2 regions of the Mycolicibacterium sp. HS_4_1 genome follow, and region 1 is predicted to be linked to the other one. Evidence: riboswitches for the same ligand, from Rfam matches in the RefSeq annotation. Region 1 holds a riboswitch; the other holds the start of a gene.
What was found. A riboswitch is a leader RNA that binds a small molecule or an ion and turns the genes downstream of it on or off. The one in region 1 is predicted to bind cobalamin.
Positions count from the first base shown of each region.

Region 2: another riboswitch for cobalamin. It lies ahead of ACX12F_RS01130 (ABC transporter substrate-binding protein); the one in region 1 lies ahead of ACX12F_RS26085 (CbtB domain-containing protein).

Region 1 covers NZ_CM137261.1:5,373,819-5,379,080, reverse strand. The annotation lists gene ACX12F_RS26090 (phosphoketolase family protein) at 1-1,419, opposite strand, end outside; adenosylcobalamin (AdoCbl) riboswitch at 1,555-1,643, shown strand; gene ACX12F_RS26085 (CbtB domain-containing protein) at 1,689-1,904, shown strand; gene ACX12F_RS26080 (CbtA family protein) at 1,920-2,828, shown strand; gene ACX12F_RS26075 (YbjQ family protein) at 2,886-3,287, shown strand; cobalamin riboswitch at 3,321-3,518, shown strand; gene metE (5-methyltetrahydropteroyltriglutamate--homocysteine S-methyltransferase) at 3,630-5,262, shown strand, end outside.
Region 2 covers NZ_CM137261.1:250,079-255,340, reverse strand. The annotation lists gene ACX12F_RS01135 (FecCD family ABC transporter permease) at 1-182, opposite strand, end outside; gene ACX12F_RS01130 (ABC transporter substrate-binding protein) at 203-1,210, opposite strand; cobalamin riboswitch at 1,278-1,462, opposite strand; gene ACX12F_RS01125 (TetR/AcrR family transcriptional regulator) at 1,785-2,384, opposite strand; gene ACX12F_RS01120 (glycoside hydrolase family 3 N-terminal domain-containing protein) at 2,410-3,597, opposite strand; gene ACX12F_RS01115 (DUF2613 domain-containing protein) at 3,704-3,877, shown strand; gene ACX12F_RS01110 (alpha-(1->3)-arabinofuranosyltransferase) at 3,828-5,262, shown strand, end outside.

The sequences.
Region 1 (5,262 bases):
CTCCATCACCCGGCCGGCGCGCGCCAGGTGTTCGTCCACCTCGGGCGCGATGAACTCGGCGTTCCACTGTTTGTCGGTCACCTCGAACACCGCTTGCAGCCGATTCGACGCGGTCTCGTCCGGACCGAAGATGCGGAAGTTGTCAGGGTTTTGCCGGATCACCGCGGTCAGCCATTGGCCCAGCACCCGCGGAGCTTCGGAGACGCTGCCGCACGGTGTCGGCACGTCGACGGCGAAATCGCGAAAGTCGGGCAGTCGCAAATCCTTCAGCAGCAGTCCACCGTTGGCATGCGGGTTGTCGCTCATCCGGAGGCGGCCCTCGGGCGCCAGTTCGGCGATCGAGGGGAGCAGCCTGCCGTCGTTGTCGAACAGATCTTCGGCCCGGTAGGACGCCAGCCAGTCAGCGAGCACCTGCAGATGTTCGGGCGTATCGCGGGCATTGGCCAGCGGAACCTGATGCGCGCGCCATGATCCGGTGGTCTTCTTGCCGTCGATGTGCGCCGGTCCGGTCCATCCCTTGGGGGTGCGGAACACGATCATCGGCCAGGCGGGCCGTTGCATCTGATCGGGATATTCTTCCAACGCAACGGTTTTGATGCGGGCGATCTCGTCCATCACCTCATCGAGCAGGGTGGCGAACCGCCGGTGTGCGTCCTCGTGATCGGTGTCGCCGTCGGCCACTTCGAAGAAGTACGGCGTGTGGCCGTAGCCGATCATCAGTGCCCGCAGCTCATCTTCTGGGATGCGTGCGAGCACGGTCGGATTGGCGATCTTGTAGCCGTTCAAGTGCAGGATAGGAAGCACCACACCATCTTTGGCCGGATTCAGGAACTTGTTCGAGTGCCAGCCGGTGGCCAATGCGCCGGTTTCCGCCTCGCCGTCGCCGATCACGGCGGTCACCAGCAGGTCGGGATTGTCGAAGGCCGCGCCGTACGCGTGCGAGAGCACGTACCCCAGCTCCCCACCCTCGTGGATCGAGCCGGGGGTTTCCGGCGCGACGTGTGACGGGATACCGCCGGGAAACGAGAACTGCCGGAACAGCCGTCGCAGTCCCTCTGCGTCGGTACTGATGTCGGGGTAGATCTCGCTGTAGGTGCCATCCAAGTAGGCGTTCGCGACCAGCCCCGGACCGCCGTGGCCGGGTCCGGTGAGGTAGATCGTCGACTGGGCCCGCGCCTTGATGACGCGGTTGAGGTGGGCGTAGATGAAGTTCAATCCGGGGGTGGTGCCCCAGTGCCCGAGCAGTCGCGGCTTGACGTCCTCGCGGCTCAGCGGACTGCGCAGCAGGGGATTGTCGAGCAGATATATCTGGCCCACCGACAGGTAATTCGCGGCACGCCACCAGCGGTCGAGCTGGGCCAGCGTGTCGCCGTTCAACGGAGTGTCATCGACTGATTTCCATGAGACCGGCACTGTCATCAACGTATGTTGACGCCCACCTGAAAACAAGCGAGGACGTCAGGCCCACGACTCGGCGAACTTCGTGTTACGTCGGAAATCGCCGGATTGTATTACCGGTTCCACGTGGAACCGCCGCAGTGTAGATTCCTGTGCGTACGACGGCGCATGGAAGCCGGTGAGAATCCGGCACGGTTGCGCCACTGTGAGCCCTCCGCGGCGAGTCAGATCTTTCGCCGTCGTGCAGAACCGAACAAGTTGGGGCGCGTGACCCCGTAGGAGGTTTGACCATGACGAGTATCGCGGTTTCCAAGCCGGGTGTATCGACCAAGGCGCTCTCGGCCACTCGGGTGGCAGTGCTTCTCGGTGTGACCATTTTCCTGGCGATGCTGGCGTACTACCTCGTCGGCATCGACGAGGGCATGATGTCGATGTTCGGCAAGACCGTCGTGGTTCACGAGTGGGTGCACGACTCGCGGCACTTCCTCGGCTTCCCCTGCCACTGATCCACGGGACTCTTTGTGGAAATCCGCGTCATCGGGCGCGGAGCCCTCGCCGGCCTGATCGCCGGCATCTTGGGGTTCCTGTTTGCCTGGATTTTTGCTGAGCCCACCATCGACAAGGCCATCGACTACGAGTCCGGCCGCATGAATGTGCTGTCGACCGTCCACACGGCCATGGGACATCCCGTCGAGCCGGACGGGCCAGAGCTGTTCAGCCGAGCCATTCAGTCCGGCGTCGGCGCGGCCACCGGAATCATCGCGTTCTCGGTCGCGATGGGCGCCCTGGTGGCCGTCGCCTATCTGGTGCTGCATGGCCGGTTCGGTGTCCGGCCGAAGGTGCTGGGCTGGACCGTTGCCGGATGTGGCTTCCTGGGCGTGTACCTGTTGCCGTTCGTGAAGTATCCGGCGAACCCGCCGGCCATCGGCCACGAGTTCACCATGGAGGCCCGCGGCTTTCTGTACCTGGGCATGGTGTGGGGATCGTTGACCCTGCTGGGGCTCGCGGTGTTCACGGCGCGCAAGCTCTCCGGCAAGGTCGGATGGGCGCGTGCGGTCGCGATCGCGATGGTCGGGTTCTTCGTGGTGTACGGCGGGCTGTTGGCGGCGCTGCCGTCGCTGGGTGACCTGCCGGCCAACGTCGAGCACGCCGGCGAGTTCGGCTTCGCGCGTGCCGCAACCGAGACGCCGCAGCCGATCACCAACACGTTCCCTACTCCGGTGACGGTCGACGGCCAGGTTTACGCCGCCGGCCAGCTCATCTATCCGGGCTTCGACGCCGACCTGCTGTGGAAGTTCCGGTGGTACTCGCTGATCGACCAGGCGTTGATCTGGGCGGCCATCGGGCTGGTGTTCGGTGGACTCGTCGAGCGTTACCTCGGAGGCACCAGGAAGACGGTGCGGGCGACTGACGCGGCAGCCGCCGTCTGACGATCGCGGTCGTTGCGCACTACAGTTCGACCCGTACCGACAGCGAAAGGTTGCAGCATGCTGGTTGTCACGACGAATGACCTGCCCGGGTGGGAGATTCAGCGCGTCTGTGGTGAGGTGTTCGGCCTGACTGTGCGCTCTCGGAACGCCTTCGCGCAGATGGGCGCCGGCTTCAAGGCGATGTTCGGCGGGGAGTTGCAGGGCATGACCAAGAACCTGGCCGAGAGCCGCAACGAGGCCATGGGCCGGCTCATCCAGGAATGTCAGGCGCGCGGCGGCAACGCCATCGTCGCGATGCGGTTCGACACCACCGAGATCGGCGATGTGTGGACCGAGATCTGCGCGTATGGCACTGCGGTGCAAGCGGTTCCGGTCACCGACGCGGCTCGCTACACGGCGCAGCAGCTGGGCTACGGGGGCGGACCGGGTGCGCCGGGTGGTCCGGGGCAGACAGGGTAATCTGCACAGCGCAGCTGGTTTGCCAACGGCGCCTCGGCGTCTGCGGCATCGAGTGGTGGGTGATCCGCCATGAGAGGGAACCCGGTGAGAATCCGGGACTGTCCCGCAGCGGTATGCAGGAACGACCGCCGTCATCCGCACTGATCCACGGATTGGGAAGCGACGGCCACTAGGTGCTCCTCAGGGTGCGCGCCTGCGAGTCCGAAGACCTGCCAGCTGTGCCGGATGCGCCGCGTCCGGCGGTGCATCGCCTCGTGGAATGGGCTGATCGCCGAGGGCGGTTTCGGCTGTCCTCGATGGATGTCCTCGGGCTGTGCGCACTTCCGTCGCATGTGAAGGACCCTGAAGTTGTCAACACCATTCACCGCCACCATCCTGGGCGCCCCTCGTATCGGTCCGAACCGCGAGCTCAAACGGGCCGTCGAACGCTACTGGGCAGGCCGGATCGACCGGGCCGCTCTCGAAGCGATTGCCGCGGGCATCCGTAGAGACACTCTCGCCGCGTTGTCGGCCGCCGGTCTGGATTCCGTTCCGGTCAATACGTTTTCCAACTATGACCAGGTACTCGACACCGCGGTGCTGCTCGGTGCCCTGCCGAGCCGGGTGGGCGGCGTGGCCGACGACCTCGACCGCTACTTCGCCGCGGCCCGCGGGACGGCGGACATCGCACCGCTCGAGATGACCAAGTGGTTCGACACCAACTACCACTACATCGTCCCGGAGATCGGCCCGGACACCACGTTCGCGCTGAATCCGGCGAAGGTGCTTTCCGAACTCAAAGAGGCTCAGGTGCAGGGCGTTTCGGCTCGACCGGTGATCATCGGACCAATCACGTTCCTGGCTCTGAGCAAGGCTGTCGACGGTGCCGCGGCACCCATCGGGCGCCTTGGTGAGCTGCTGCCGCTGTACACGGAACTGCTGGGCCGGCTCGCCGATGCGGGCGCCGAGTGGGTCCAGATCGACGAACCGGTGCTGGTCACCGACATCCTCGACAACGGCGCCGAACTCGCTGAGCAGGTCTATACCGCGCTCGCGGGCGCAGTCAAGCGCCCGGCGATCCTGGTGGCGACGTACTTCGGTGAGCTGGGCGACGCGCTGCCGGCGCTGGCCCGTACCAATGTCGAGGGTGTCGCAGTCGATTTCGTCGCCGGTGGTGACCAGCCGATATCGGGCCTGGCGGGCAAGCTGCTGGTGGCCGGCGTTGTCGATGGTCGCAACATCTGGCGCACCGACCTGCATGCGGCCCTCGCCCGGCTGGATGGGTTGGTCGGAAGTGCTGCGGCGGTCGCGGTTTCGACGTCGTGCTCGACGCTGCACGTGCCGTACTCGCTCGAGCCAGAGACAGAACTGGACGATGCGCTCCGCAGCTGGCTGGCGTTCGGCGCGGAGAAGGTCGAAGAGGTCGCGACGCTGGCGGCGGCGCTGCGCTCGGGCCGGGACTCGGTCGCCGCTGAGCTGGAGGCGTCCAACCGGGCAGTCGCATCGCGGGCGCGGGACTCCCGTCTGCACAACGACGAGGTCCGGACCCGGCTGGATGCGGTGCTGGCCGACGGTGTCGGCCGCGGCCCCGCCGCCGAGCGGCGCAAGGCGCAGGATGCGCGGATCGATCTGCCGCCGTTGCCGACCACCACCATCGGCTCGTTCCCGCAGACCGTCGAGATTCGCAAGGCGCGAGCCGCGCTGGTGGCTGGCGAGATCGACGAGACCGAATACACCAACCGGATGAAGGCCGAGGTCGAATCCGTCATCCGGTTGCAGGAGGACCTGGGCCTGGACGTGCTGGTGCACGGCGAATCCGAGCGCAACGACATGGTGCAGTACTTCGCCGAGCAGCTGGACGGCTTCTTCGCCACCAAGAACGGCTGGGTGCAGTCATATGGCAGCCGCTGCGTGCGCCCGCCGGTTCTGTTCGGTGACGTCACCCGCAGACAGCCGATGACGGTGGACTGGGCGACGTATGCACAGACGCTGACCG
Region 2 (5,262 bases), 980 kb from region 1:
AGCGCTCGTGGCAGTCGCAGTTCCCACACGATGCCGTCGTCGATCGGCGGGATGTTCGCGGGACGGTCCCAAACATGCTGCGCGACCACGGCATACACGTCGCCGAACCCTAGTTCGGCAGGTCCGATGGTCATGGCCGCCGCGATGGACAGCGCCAGAACCGCGAGGCCGAGCGTCACCATCGCGCCGGCGCGCACGGCCGTCAGGACTTTCCACCCAGCCCGAACGCGCGCAGACCGGTTGCGACGGTCTCGACGGCGTCGACGTTGCGCAGTGACGGGTCCATCGCACTGGCCGGCAGCACGATCCACCGCCGCTCCCGCACGGCCCTCAACTTGCTTGCCGCCGGGTCGGTTTCGAGGAATTTGATCTTGGCGTCGACACTGTCACCGTCCTTGCCGCGAGTCAGGTCGGCGAGAACCAGCACGTCGGGATCGCGTTGCAGAATGGCCTCCCAGGAAATCTCGGGCCATAGTTGCCGGTTGTCGGCGAACGCGTTGCGCGCCCCGACAGCCGTGGTGATGATTCCGGGGGCACCACAGCAGCCGGCGATGTACGGAGTTCTGGTACCTGCGTACCACCACATCAAAGAGACGTTTTCCGCTTTGAGGCCGTTGGTCGCGGACGCCATCCGGGCCCGCAAAGTCGCCACCAGCTTTTCGCCGCGTTCAGGAACGTCGAAAACCTTGGCAATGTCGCTGATTTCGGCGTACGTGTCGTTGAGTGTCAACGCACGCTGCTGCGCCGCGTCCTGCCCACCGCACTCGCTGGAAGATTGGTACGTCGGCACCCCGAGGCGCTCGAACCGATCCCGCGGGGCGACACCCTGGTCGGTGAACGACCAGTCGAACGTCGCGTAGACGAAGTCGGGCTTCTCCTTGAGCACCCGCTCGAATGACGGGAAATCCCGGCTCAGCACAGGCACTTTGGCGTTGTCGGCGGCCAGGTCGGGCCGGACGTCGTCGCTCCAGGACGCGGTCCCGGCCATGCGGTCGGCGAACCCGAGCGCCAGGAGCAGCTCGGACGCCGGCTGGTTGATCGACACCGCGCGCTGCGGTGGCGCTTTCACCGTCACTGTGCGTCCGCAGTTCTGGAGGGTGACGGGATAGCCGGCTGTTGCGGCGTTGACGGTTCCAGTCGCCCGCGGTCCGCCACAAGAGCAGACCAGCGAAACAACCAGGGAGACAAGCACAATGGTGCGTCCATACACGGCGTCGCCTTCCGATCCGGGACTCTGCTCGCGGAGTCCATCCGTGGAGGGTCCTCGCGCCGCCAGGCCGCGAGAGCCCGAGCCAGCAGGTCTTCGGACTCGGGATCATTCAGCCGGAGCGCCTTCCCAGCCCACGTGGGGCCAGTGGCCGTTGCTCCGCCTGTCCCCCTTACCGCTGCGCGTCAGTTCCGGGTTCGCATCGGATTCCCTGACCCAACCGCGTTGGGTTCGACTGGCTCGAATCGGACCATACCAGCGCCGTGAGGCCACCACAGCTGCTGAGCAGTCCGCCGCAAGCGGGTACCTCGTTGACCCCGCAGTTACGGCGGCACGGTTCGAGTGCCCGACGCCGCCGGCACAGAGCCGGCAGGCGTCGGCGATTCTGCGATCAGGACGCATTGGTCCAAGTGGCACTTGCGATGTGAAGCCGTCACCAGGTGTTGACATTGTCAGTCCGAGCTGACAGCTCCCAACGAAGCTTGCCAAGAGAAACCGGTACTCACGTTGCAGATGTGACCAACCGCCTCATGCCCGCCGGACTCGGGCACCGCCCGCGCTGGGGAGGCCGGCGGGACTAGGACTCGGCGCGCTTGCCCTTCAGACCGCGCCAGAACAGGTTGATCATCAGCTCGGTGGCGTCGTTAACGTCGGTGTCACCGGCGCTCACTCGCGATGCGATGGCCTCACCCGCGCCCACCAGCGCCACGGCCATCATCTCGAAGTCGCTGTCCGGCTCCGGGTTTCGCGTGCCGGTACTGAGCAGCCGGGCTACCAGGTCGATGATCTTCTCGCGGCCCTCACGCACCGTGTGGGCGAACGCCTGCGAGCTGGTGGCCTGGGTGTACAGCACAATCCAGGACGCCCGGTTGCGGTCGATGTACGTCATGAACGACAGCACCGCGTTACGCAGCAGGTCGCGCGGACTCTGGGCGAAGTTGATGTCCGCCCGGACGGTGTCGACGAAGCGGGTCAGCTCCCGATCCAGGCACGCGGCGAACAGCTCTTCCTTCGAGCCGTAATAGAGGTACAGCATCGGCTTGGAAATCTCGGCCTGCGCGGCGATCGCATCCATCGAGGTCTCGTGATAGCCGTTCACCGAGAACATCTGCACGGCGGCGTCGAGCATCTGCTGTTCGCGGACGGCCCGCGGCAGCCGCTTGGTTCCACCTGCCATCAGATCAGGGTATTCAACGAGCAGCTCACTTCACGCATTTCGCGCCCGGCCCTTTCATGGCCGCCACCCGCAGCACCGAGTTGTCGATCTGCGCCTGGTCCAGCTGCCCGGCCTGCGCGGCCGCCTCCAGCTTGTCCAGCACGTCCGGGATGCCGTCAGTGGTGATCCACAGGGCCACATCCGCACCGGCCTGCAGCGCCTTGAGCGCTGCGTCGGCAACGCTGTAGTGGGCGCTGATGGCCGCCATACCCGTCAGGTCGTCGGTGAACACCACGCCGTCGAACGGCGGGCCGCCGTACTGGCCGCTGCGCAGCAGGTCGTAGGCCGGCTTGCTGAGGCTGGCCGGATCATCGCCGAGTGTCAGGCCCGGCACCTGCAGGTGCCCGACCATCACGCCGACAGGCTGTTGCGTCGTCAACGTCCGGTACGGCACCAGGTCGTTGTCCTTCAGCGCCTCCAGCGGCGGGGTCTTCACGCCCCCGGTGTGCGAGTCGCCCGAACCGTGCCCGTGACCGGGGAAGTGCTTGAGCACCGGGACCAGCCCCGCCTCGCGCAGGCCCGCGGCGTACGCACCGGCGTACTCGGCCACCTTCTGCGGGTCCGAGCCGAAGGAACGGTCGCCGATCACCTCGTCGTCAGCTTCTTCGGTGACGTCGGCGTCGGGCGCGAAGTCGACGGTGATGCCGAACTTGTCCTTCATCTGCTGCCCGCGGTCCTTGGCGATGGCCTCGACTTCGGCCGGCGTCTTGGTCGTCGCCAGCACACGCGCCGACTCCTGCGGCCCGATCAGCTTCTTCAGCCGGGACACCCGGCCACCCTCTTCGTCGATGCTGACCGCCAGCGGCAGCGCGCCCGATGCGGCCTGCAGCGCAGGAACGGTTCCGTCGGACAGCATGGACAGGTCCGTCCAGCTCCCGATGAAGATGCCGCCGACCTGCTGCTGCGTCACCGCGGCACGGGCATCGGCGGCGTCCTTGACGCCCACCATGAGCAGCTGGGCCAGCTTCTGCCGCAGCGTGAGGGTGCTGAGCAGGGCGTGCGGATCGCACGGCGGGGCGGTCGGCGCGGGGGCGTCCATGGGCTTGCTGGACGCGGCTGTGCTCTTGGCCGGGCCGGACGTGCTGGACGCAGCAGGACGGTCGGACGACGAGGAGCAACCCGCCACCAATCCGGACACCAGTGCCAGTACGCCGAGGGTTCGGTGCAGGGACATGGGATTCGAGCCTAGCCGGGCGACGACGGGGCCTTGGTCCCGCGATGACCTGGCAGCCGGCTGGCGAACACGGAAGCAGGCAGGTCGTCATGCTAGTTTGGGCGCCATGGACCGCTTCCTCGTGCCCGCCGGAGCCAGCATCGTGGTCGGTCTGTTGCTCGGCGCCGCAGCGGTCTTCGGCACCACGCTGATGCTGGAGCAGAACACCAAGCCGACGCTGCAATCGGGCGATCCAGCGTCATCGGTGCTCAACCGGGTCGAATACGGCAACCGCAGCTGATCCCGCAGCGCCGCTCTCCCGGCGCTGTCTATGGGTCGTCAGCGCGGCCGCACTGGTCCTGACGTTCGCCCAGTCACCGGGCCGGGTCTCGCCCGACACCAAACTCGATCTCACCGCCAACCCCGCGCGCTTCCTGGCGCGGGCGGCCAACCTGTGGAGCAGCGACCTGCCCTTCGGGCAGTCGCAGAACCAGGCCTACGGCTACCTCTTCCCGCACGGCGCGTTCTTCCTCGCCGGTGACGTCATCGGCCTGCCCGGCTGGGTGACCCAGCGCCTCTGGTGGGCGTTGCTGCTGGTCGTCGGGTTCTGGGGGGTCGTCAGAGTCGCCGAGGCCCTCGGCATCGGCAGCCGGTCCTCGCGCGTCCTCGCCGCGGTGGCATTCGCCCTGTCGCCGCGCGCGCTGACGACGCTGGGCGCGATCTCCTCCGAGACGCTGCCCATGATGCTGGCGCCGTGGGTGCTGCTGCCGGTCATCCTGGCGTTGCGCGGGGACCCGAGAATCCGGCAGCTGGCCGCGCGCTCGGCCGTCGCCGTCGCGCTGATGGGCGCCGTCAACGCCGTCGCCACGTTGACGGGCTGCCTCGCCGCGATCATCTGGTGGGCCGCACACCGGCCCAACCGGCGCTGGTGGCGCTTCACGGCGTGGTGGTTCGGCTGCACGCTGCTCGCCATCTTGTGGTGGGCGGTGGCGCTGGTGTTGCTCGGCCGGATCAGCCCGCCGTTCCTGGACTTCATCGAATCGTCGGGTGTCACGACCCAATGGCTGTCGCTGACCGAGGTGCTGCGCGGCACCTACGGCTGGACGGCGTTCGTCGCGACCAACGCCACGGCCGGTTCGTCACTGGTCACCGGCTCGGTGGCGGTGCTCGCCACGACCCTGGTGGCGGCGGGCGGCATCGCCGGTCTGGCCATGCGCAGCATGCCGGCCCGCGGCCGGCTCACCGCGATGCTGCTGCTCGGCCTCCTACTGCTGGCGGTCGCGTACTCGGGTGGCCTGGGCTCCCCCATCGCGCACCAGGTGCAGACCTTCCTCGATGCCGGCGGTACCCCGCTGCGCAATGTGCACAAGCTCGAACCCGTGTTGCGGCTGCCGCTGGCGCTGGGCCTGGCCCACGTGCTGGGCCGGATTCCGCTGCCCGGCACAGCGCCGCGCCGGGAATGGATCAACGCCTTCGCCCACCTCGAGCGGGACAAGCGGATGGCCGTGGCGGTGGTGCTGCTGACCGCGCTGGTCGCCGGGACATCACTGGCGTGGACGGGCCGCCTGGCCGCGCCGGGTGCCTATAGCGCCATTCCGCAGTACTGGCACCAGACCGCGAACTGGCTCGATGAACACAACGCCGAGACGCCGGGCCGGGTGCTGGTCGCGCCGGGGGCGCCGTTCG